DNA from 2 places in the Mesorhizobium sp. M0676 genome. Region 2 is predicted to be linked to the other one. Evidence: riboswitches for the same ligand, from Rfam matches in the RefSeq annotation. Region 2 holds a riboswitch; the other holds the start of a gene.

Region 1 (4,217 bases), on a different contig from region 2:
CATCACCGCATTGACGGTGACGACCATGACCGGCGCGATGGCAAAGACATCGCTGACCGTGCGCAGCAGGAGAAACCAGCCGGCGCCGATGACAATGGGCGGCACGACGAGGACGAAGCCGGCGCCGGTGTCGGTGGCATGTTCGAGCAATGAACGGGCACTGGACCGGCGGCGCAGCGACAGTGCCCGCCGAGCCATGATCAGCGACAGCGACAGCGCCACCGAAAGTAGCGCCGCCGAGAGGGCGAGACCGGCGCTGGTCAGCGTCGCCTGACGCACGGCACTCTCGCCCGCCAGCCGGCCGAGATCGGCGCCGAGGCCGGAGGCAACGGTGGCCGCCATCGGTCCGGCGACGAACAGCAAGGCGAGCACGATCAGGACGGCGTTAAACGCTGTTTCTACTTTGCCGGCCAAGTGATAGCGCCGCGGCGCAACAGGCAAATTGGAGTCGCCGGTCACATTGGCGCCAAGCCGCGTCAGCGCCAGCATGACGGCAAAAGTCAGCGCGATCTGCAGCACCGTCAGCGTCACCGCCCGCGCCGGATCGAAGTCGAAACGCAGTGCCTGATAGATGGCGACTTCCAGCGTCGTCGCCGCCGGCCCGCCGCCGAGGATCAGGACGATGGTGAAGGAGGTGATGCAAAGCATGAAGACAAGCCCCGCGACGCCCGGCAGCGCGGCGCGCAGCACCGGCCACTCGATCAGCCGGAAGGCTGGCCTCGTCCCCATGCCGAGCTGGCTCGCCAGCCGCCATTGATCGGCCGGCACCGTGCCCAGCGCTTCGAGGAACAGCCGGGTGGCCAGCGGCAGGTTGAAGAAGACGTGGGCGACGAGGATGCCCGGCAGCCCATAGATGTCGGGCCAGCTCTGGCCACCGATCGCGGCGAAATAACCGGCGCGGCCATAGAGCGCCAGTATGCCCAGCGCTGCGACAATCGCCGGCAAGGCAAGGGGCACAGTAAACAGCTGCAGGATGAAGCCGCGTCCGAAGAAGCGCGGATGCCGCGACAGCGCGCGGGCGACGAACAGCGCCGGTACGACGGAAAGCAGCATCGAGAGCGCAGCCTGCCAGAGCGTGAAGCGGACAACGCGCAGGAGATAGAGGTCAAAGGCGGACGCGGCGCCGGAAAGGTCGTGCGCGCCTTCGCGGATAAGGCCGGCGAAGGCGCCACCGATCAGCAGCGCGATTGCCGCAAGCGCGACAATGCCGGCCGTGATGCGGGCGTCAGAGCGTTGCACTCTTTACCGGGCGTCGCGTTCCTTCGCGCCCCCCTCTGTCCTGCCGGACATCTCCCCCACAAGGGGGGAGATCAGCTATTTCCGCGCCCCGCTTATTCCTGCAACCTTGGCGACTGGCGAAATCGCCGACGATAGCCAATCTCCCCCCTCGTGGGGGAGATGTCCGGCAGGACAGAGGGGGGCGCCGTAGGGCACTCATCTTTCGATCATACAGCCAAAGCTACTTGCTCATCACCGCCAGCCATTCATCCACCCAGGCCTTGCGATTTGCCGCGAGCTCTTCCGGGCTGAACAGCAAGGTCTTCGCCGGCTTGACCAGCCTATCAAAAGCCGGATTGAGCGGCTTGTCGGTTTTCCCGGCCGGGAACATCCAGTTGGTCTCCGGAATGACATCCTGGAATTTCGGCCCGGTCATGAAGGCCAGGAACTTCGCCGCCAGCGGATTCTTCGCGCCCGTGGTGGTGATGCCGGCGACCTCGATCTGCAGATACTCGCCTTCCTCGAACGAGGCCGCCTGGTAGCGCCCGGTGTTCTCGGCCACCATGTGGTAGGCCGGCGACGTCGTATAGGAAAGCACCATCGGCGCCTCGCCCTTGGTGAACAGGCCGTAGGCCTCGCTCCAGCCCGGCGTCACCGTCAGCACTTTGCCCTTGAGTTTCGCCCAGGCTTCCGGCGCCTTGTCGCCATAGACCGACTTGACCCACAGCAGCAGGCCGAGGCCCGGCGTCGACGTCCTCGGATCCTGGATGACGATCTTGTCGGCGGCATCGCCCTCGACCAGTTCCTTCAGGCTCTTCGGCGGGCTCTTCAGCTTTTCGGTGTCGTAGACGACGGCGAAATAACCATAATCATAGGGCACGAAAGTGTCGTCGCTCCAGCCGCCCGGCACGTTGTTTTCAGCCACCGCGCCATGTGGGACAAACAGGCCGGAAGCCTTGGCTTCCGCAGTGAGGTTGGTGTCGAGACCAAGCACGATATCGGCCTTGGTCGAGGCACCTTCGAGCTCGACGCGGTTGAGCAGCGCGACGCCGTCGGCCACCGAGACGAAGTCGACGCTGCAGCCGCACTCGGCTTCGAATTCCTTCTTCACCTGGGGGCCCGGACCCCAGTCGGCAGTGAAACTCTCATAGGTATAGATCGTGAGTTTTTCCTGCGCGGACGCAGGGCTTGCCAGTAGCGAAACAGCAAGCCCCAGCGCTGGGACAAGACGGGACAAAAACATGCGCATCGGCGCCTCCTTCATTCGTGTTGAAAGGAATTGAGGCGTCGGGCTGTCCGAAGCGTCTAATCCCTCCGCCGGTACAAACCGGATCAGGTTCAGCGGGTTGGCGAGACTGCCTCTCAGCCGGTCCGCGAAGATCGCGTCCGGCACCCCGTTAGAGCGTTTCGACACATAGGCCCGGCCAAGGTGCCACGCAAGCGGAAGTTTGCCCGAGCATGATCCCGGAAAGTGGAATCCGTTTCCGGAAAAAGATCATGCTCCAACAAAGAGTGACGGTGCCGCTCGGCCTTCCGTTTCGTCGGCGGGGCTGGTAAGGGCCAGCGGATATGAGCACATTCACCATCTTGCTTGGCGGCGATCTCGTCCGCACGCCGCGGCTCGACCGCCAGGTCGCGGGCACGCGCGTCATCGCCGCCGACGCCGGCATCGGTCATGCCCGCCTGATCGGCCTGATGCCGGAGCTGTGGGTCGGCGATTTCGATTCCGTGCCGGCGGACCTGCCTGCCGATCTCGCCGCCGTGCCGCGGGAGGTGTTTCCTTCCGAAAAGGACAAGACCGATGGCGAACTGGCGATCGCGGCGGCATTGGAACGCGGCGCCACCAGCCTGGTGCTGGCCGGCGCTTTCGGCGGCAAGCGCGCCGACCACGCCTTCCTCCATCTGGCGCTCAGCCTGCGGCTGGCCGAGGCCGGCACAAAAGTGCTGTTGACCAGCGGAGCGCAGGAAGGCGCCCCTTTGCTGCCCGGCAAGGCCGGCTTCGACTATGCCGACGGAACGCTGTTTTCGGTGCTCGGCTTTTCCGATCTTTCGGGCCTCACGGTGTCCGGCGCGAAGTGGCCGCTCGACCATGTCGAGGTCGTGTTCGGCTCGTCGCTGACCATCTCGAACGAGGTCAAGTCCAACAAGACCGGGGGCCGCCTCGAAATCGAGCTCGGCCATGGCCGCGCGCTGCTGCTCGCCCACCCCTATCCCTTGCCTGAAAGCTGACATGGCCCCGCCCCTTCTCAACCTCGACGGCATAAGACTGACCTTTGGCGGCACGCCGCTGCTCGATGGCGCCGAACTGACGGCGTCCGCCGGTGACAAGATCGCGCTCGTCGGCCGCAACGGCTCCGGCAAGTCGACGCTCCTGAAGATTGCCGCCGGTCTGATCGAGCCGCAAGACGGCGAGGTCTTCCGCCAGCCTTCGGCAACGGTGCGCTATCTCCCGCAAATGCCCGACATGGACGGCTTTGCCAATGTGCGTGCCTATGTCGAGGCCGGGCTTGGGCCTGCCGACGATCCCTACCGCGCCACATATCTGATGGAGCATCTCGGCCTCGCCGGCACGGAGAACCCCAACGATCTCTCCGGTGGCGAGGCGCGCCGCGCAGCACTTGCCCGCGTCATGGCGCCCGAACCCGATATTCTGCTGCTTGACGAGCCGACGAACCATCTCGATTTGTCGGTCATCGAATGGCTGGAAGAAGAGCTTGTCCGGACATCTTCGGCGCTGATCGTCATCTCGCACGACCGTCGCTTCCTCGAACGCGTCTCGCGCGCCACTGTCTGGCTCGACCGTGGCCAGACCCGCCGCCTCGACAAGGGCTTTGGCCATTTCGAGGAATGGCGCGACCTTGTGCTGGAAGAGGAAGAGCGCGAACAGCACAAGCTGGGCCGCCAGATCGTGCGCGAGGAGCATTGGCTGCGCTATGGCGTGACGGCTCGCCGCAAACGCAACATGCGCCGCCTGGGCGAACTGCAGACCATGCGCCAGC
Region 2 (4,217 bases):
ACATCAGATAGATGCGATCGGAGAGGTAGACGGCTTCGCGCACGTCATGGGTGATCAGCAGCGCCGTCCAGCGTTGGCGCTGCCACATGCCTTCCAGCCAGCGCTGCATACCCGCGCGGGTCAGTGCATCCAGCGCGCCAAAGGGCTCGTCGAGCAGCAGCATGTCGCGCTGCTGCACCACGGTGCGCAAAAGGGCGGCGCGCTGGCGCATGCCGCCGGAAAGCTCCGCCGGCCAGGCGCGCTCGAAGCCGGCAAGGCCGAACTCGGCAAACAACGGCGCGACGCGTTCGCGCGCCGCCTTGCGGCCAAGACCCTGCACTTCCAGCCCCAGCGTCACATTGTCGATGACGCGCCGCCACGGCATCAGCGAGTCGCGCTGCGGCATGAAGGCGAAGGGGTTGCCCTGCATTGGCGCGCCGTCGAAGCGCATGTCGCCCTCACCTTTCAGCGCGCCGGTCAGCAGCTGGAACAGCGTCGACTTGCCGGCGCCGGAAGGGCCGAGGATGGAAACGAACTCGCCGGCCGCGACATGAAGCGAAATTCCGGCGAGCACCTCAAGCGCGCCGAAGTTCTTCCTGATGTCCCGGAGTTCGAGCCGCGTCATTGACGGTTCTCTTCTGCAGCTTCAACCTTGACGTCGCGGTCTCGCTCCCCGCATTTTCCCAAGGCATGGCGAGACGCTGGACGAGCACCGCAATGGCGAACAAGACAAGCGTGAGCGCGGCGCTGACGGCGACTGCGGCGAGCACCAGATCGGGCCGAAAGTTGTTCTTGGCATTGAGCATGTAGATGCCCAGCCCCTTCGCCGCCCCCGCATATTCGGCGAAGATAGCGCCGACCACGGCGTAGGTGATGGAGATGCGCAGCCCAGCGAAGAAATAGGGCAGCGCCGAAGGCAGGCGCGCCAGCCAGAAGATACGCCAGCGCCCTGCCCCCATGGCGGCGAGCATCTGCGAAATCTCCTTGCTGGTCGCAGCAAAACCTTCGACCAGCGCGACCATCATCGGGAAGAAGGTGACGAGCGCCACAAGCAGGATTTTTGGCATCAGCCCGAAGCCGAACCACAGCACGATGAGCGGCGCGATCGCGACCAGCGGCAAGGTCTGGCTGACGATCAGCAGCGGAAACAGCGCGCGGCGCAGCGGGGCCAAGAAATCGACCAGCGCCGAAAACACGAAGGCAGCGACCAACGAGCAGGCGAAGCCGGCTGATGTGGCGCGGATGGTGGGCAGCGTGTTGTCGGCCAGGGCGGCGCGATGCTCCCAGGCCTGCTGCAGCACGCGCGACGGCGCCGGCAGCACGGTGGGGGCGACACCGCCGTAGCGGGCGTAGAGCTCCCAGGCTGCGAGGAGCAGGGCGAAAGCGAAGGCGGCGGGGATGGTCTTGGCGATGCCGGCGGCTAATCTCCCCCCTCGAGGGGGAGATGTCGCCGAAGGCGACAGAGGGGGTCGTCTCGCATGGAGCGCCCACGCCTTGCCGATGCGAAAAGGACGTCGGCGCTCCACGCGCTGGGACCCCCTCTGGCCTGCCGGCCATCTCCTGCTCGAGGGGGGAGATTCGTGGGCATCGCGGTCTTCGCCAATCGCCAATGGCTCCCCTCCTCTTTGTGCTGAGGGGTCAGAGGCATCTCCTCCACGCAATGGGTCAGATAAACCAGCCACGGCAATATCCTCAAGGAACGACGCTTGAGCCGCGGCTCAGACGGCGCTCGGGCTGTTCGCCGAGATCGTGATGTCGAGGGTGACGTGGCCGGCGCCGGGGCCGAAGCGGCAGAAGGCCTCGTTGAGCGTGGCAAACACCGCACCGGCATCGCCACGCAATTTGGTGCAGAAGTTCTTTGAGCGCTCAAAGACGCCGGACTGTTTCAGGAAATCGATGCAGCCGTAGATCTCGTCCATATGGTCGCCCGTGCCCATAACGTAGAGCGAGAACTGCGCCGCCACCGGCTGGCCGGTCGACGGCGTGGCCTGGACAGCGCGGATCGCGGCGATCTTGCGCTCGTCCAGCGGAATGGCGGGGCCGCCGGTCTCGTCGGAGCGGCAGATCGGATCGTCGGGCTCGCCCGGACAGCCGCGCGAGACCGCCGCCGAAAGCACGCAGTGCTTGCCGCTTTTGGCCGCCGCGACGAACAGGTCGCGCATGGCGGGAAACAGCACCTCGGGCGGCCCGACCATAAGGGTCGAGATGTCATCGGTTTCGATCCGCAGCCGGTCGCGCCAGGGATCGAGCGCGCCGAGCGCGCCGAGGATGACGCCGACGAAATCGTCGGTCATGGGATAAAGGGAAATCTGTGCGCCTGAAAACATCGCCCGCCTCGCTCCGCTGGTATTATCCAGATCAGCTTTAGGGTCCGAAGGCTTGCCGCCCTCATCTCAGCCCCGACGATACGGAGCACCCCTGTGGATGGGCGGGTTAAAGCATTGTTCGCGGCATTGGGGAAGCCGTTTGTTGAGGCACTGCGGGAAAGTGTTTTGGGCCAGACGTGCCGGGCGCCCGGGCGTTAACAGACGACTCGTCAGTTCGTTGCGTTATCGTCCCAACTGTACGAAATTGGCTTGACGCTCATTCGTACATAAAGTACGATATCTCTTTTCGCAGAGAGGAATGTCCTTGAGCACAGCGAACCATGTTGCCTTCGCCGATCTCTCTCGTCCTTTGCCGTCATCTCCGTCGTTGCCGCCGCCTTTATTGCCGCCCCCTTTGTTGCCCTTGTCATTCGATCAGTGCCAACGCCTCGCCGGGGCCTGGCGAATGGCCAGCCAGGACATCGCCGACGACATCCGCTTCATCCGCCAATATCTGAAAGTCGTTGCCGAGAAGGACGAGAGGCTGTCGACCGGCACCCTTGTTCACAGCCGCGCCTATGTAGAGGCCTGCGCCGGCTGGCTGCCACAGACCGTGACGCGCTATCTGCGCCACCTGCGCCAGATCACCGAATGCGAACTGGCCATGACAGCTGCCGGCATTCGCTTTGCGCTGTCGAGTTATGCCTGGGAGGCATGAGGGCGCCTGTCGCCAAACACAAGGAATTGCGCTGCCCGTCGCAGGCGCAATTCGTCAGGTTGAGAGGCTCGGGCGCGCCTGAACGGCGGGCGCCAAGGATGGCCCGGCCAGCGAATTCCGGCCTTGCTTTATTTCGACTGACTTATTTCGACTTGGCCTTATTTCGATTTGGCTTTGCCGGACTTTGCGGCGGCAGGCTTCGCTGCCTTTGGCTTGGCGGCTGCCTTGGCGGGCTTGGCGTCAGCTTTCTTCGCCGCCTTTTTGGGCTTGGCGACCGCGCCGTCGACTTCAGCCGTGGCCTGCTCCCAGTGTTCCTGATGCGCGCCTTCAGGCCGGCCGGCCTTTTCCCAGATCTCGTGCGCGCGCTGGCGAATGCGGTCCTGTTTGTCGTCCGTCACTTAAGCCTCCGTGGTTGGGTCCGGTCGGTTGGTCCAGATTCCACGAAACATTAGCCGAAAATTCGGCCGGCGTCTTGAGTGACGAGACATCTCAGCGCGGGTCGGAAATCACCGCAACGCCGAGCAGCGCCGCTTTCTTGACGATCAGCCCCGCGAGGTCGGCATCCGAACGATCGGTGCCGGTGCGCTCCCGCAGGAGCGCGATCGCTTCCTTCATCGATAACAGCGCCGTGTTGCGCTCGGCCAGCAACTTGTCGCAACACGCCGCAACATTGGCGGAGTTCGGGGTCTCGACATGCGGCAACATGGCAATTCTCCTTTCATCATGTTCATCATTCGGCCCTGCCGCCCTTTTAGGAAGAACGACAGGGCCGTATCACCGATGAATGGTTAGGTTGTCGAGCGTTACTCGACCACCTCGACAATCCTGCGCGTGCTGGGGTCGACCAACACGGTATGGTTGTCGACGACGGCGTATCTGTACTGAACGTCGGGAACCTCCTGCAGCTCGACAGTATCAGGCAAGGCAGTGCCGACATTCAATTCGACGCCGAGCAGATTGACCGAGGCAAGCGGATGTTTCTTTACGTACTGGTGCACGACCGTGCGCTGTTCCGGGGTGATGATCACCTGCTGCTGTGCCGGCTGCGTGACGATGACCTCGTCGGCGGCGGCAATGCCGATACCAGCGATCATGGCGAGCCCGGCGACGGCGGGAATAAGGATGGTTTTCATCTTCGTCTCCTGTCGTTGTTGGCGAGCTCCGCCGTGTTCCCGCATGAGGCGAAAACAGCGCAGATCGAGGTGGCGGGCTCC

Evidence for each region. Region 2 has a riboswitch for thiamine pyrophosphate ahead of NKI35_RS13905 (YkoF family thiamine/hydroxymethylpyrimidine-binding protein). Riboswitches for the same ligand answer to the same signal wherever they lie in the genome.
Region 1: another riboswitch for thiamine pyrophosphate. It lies ahead of thiB (thiamine ABC transporter substrate binding subunit); the one in region 2 lies ahead of NKI35_RS13905 (YkoF family thiamine/hydroxymethylpyrimidine-binding protein).

Annotation. Positions count from the first base shown of each region.
Region 1 covers NZ_JAMYPU010000044.1:27,572-31,788, forward strand. Annotated here, with positions in the region: gene thiP (thiamine/thiamine pyrophosphate ABC transporter permease) at 1-1,239, opposite strand, end outside; gene thiB (thiamine ABC transporter substrate binding subunit) at 1,460-2,467, opposite strand; TPP riboswitch at 2,511-2,625, opposite strand; gene NKI35_RS29135 (thiamine diphosphokinase) at 2,788-3,447, shown strand; gene NKI35_RS29140 (ABC-F family ATP-binding cassette domain-containing protein) at 3,449-4,217, shown strand, end outside.
Region 2 covers NZ_JAMYPU010000010.1:183,920-188,136, forward strand. Annotated here, with positions in the region: gene NKI35_RS13895 (ABC transporter ATP-binding protein) at 1-604, opposite strand, end outside; gene NKI35_RS13900 (ABC transporter permease) at 555-1,442, opposite strand; gene NKI35_RS13905 (YkoF family thiamine/hydroxymethylpyrimidine-binding protein) at 1,698-2,306, opposite strand; TPP riboswitch at 2,297-2,409, opposite strand; gene NKI35_RS13910 (hypothetical protein) at 2,752-3,003, shown strand; gene NKI35_RS13915 (DUF2934 domain-containing protein) at 3,162-3,401, opposite strand; gene NKI35_RS13920 (hypothetical protein) at 3,493-3,708, opposite strand; gene NKI35_RS13925 (DUF1236 domain-containing protein) at 3,807-4,136, opposite strand.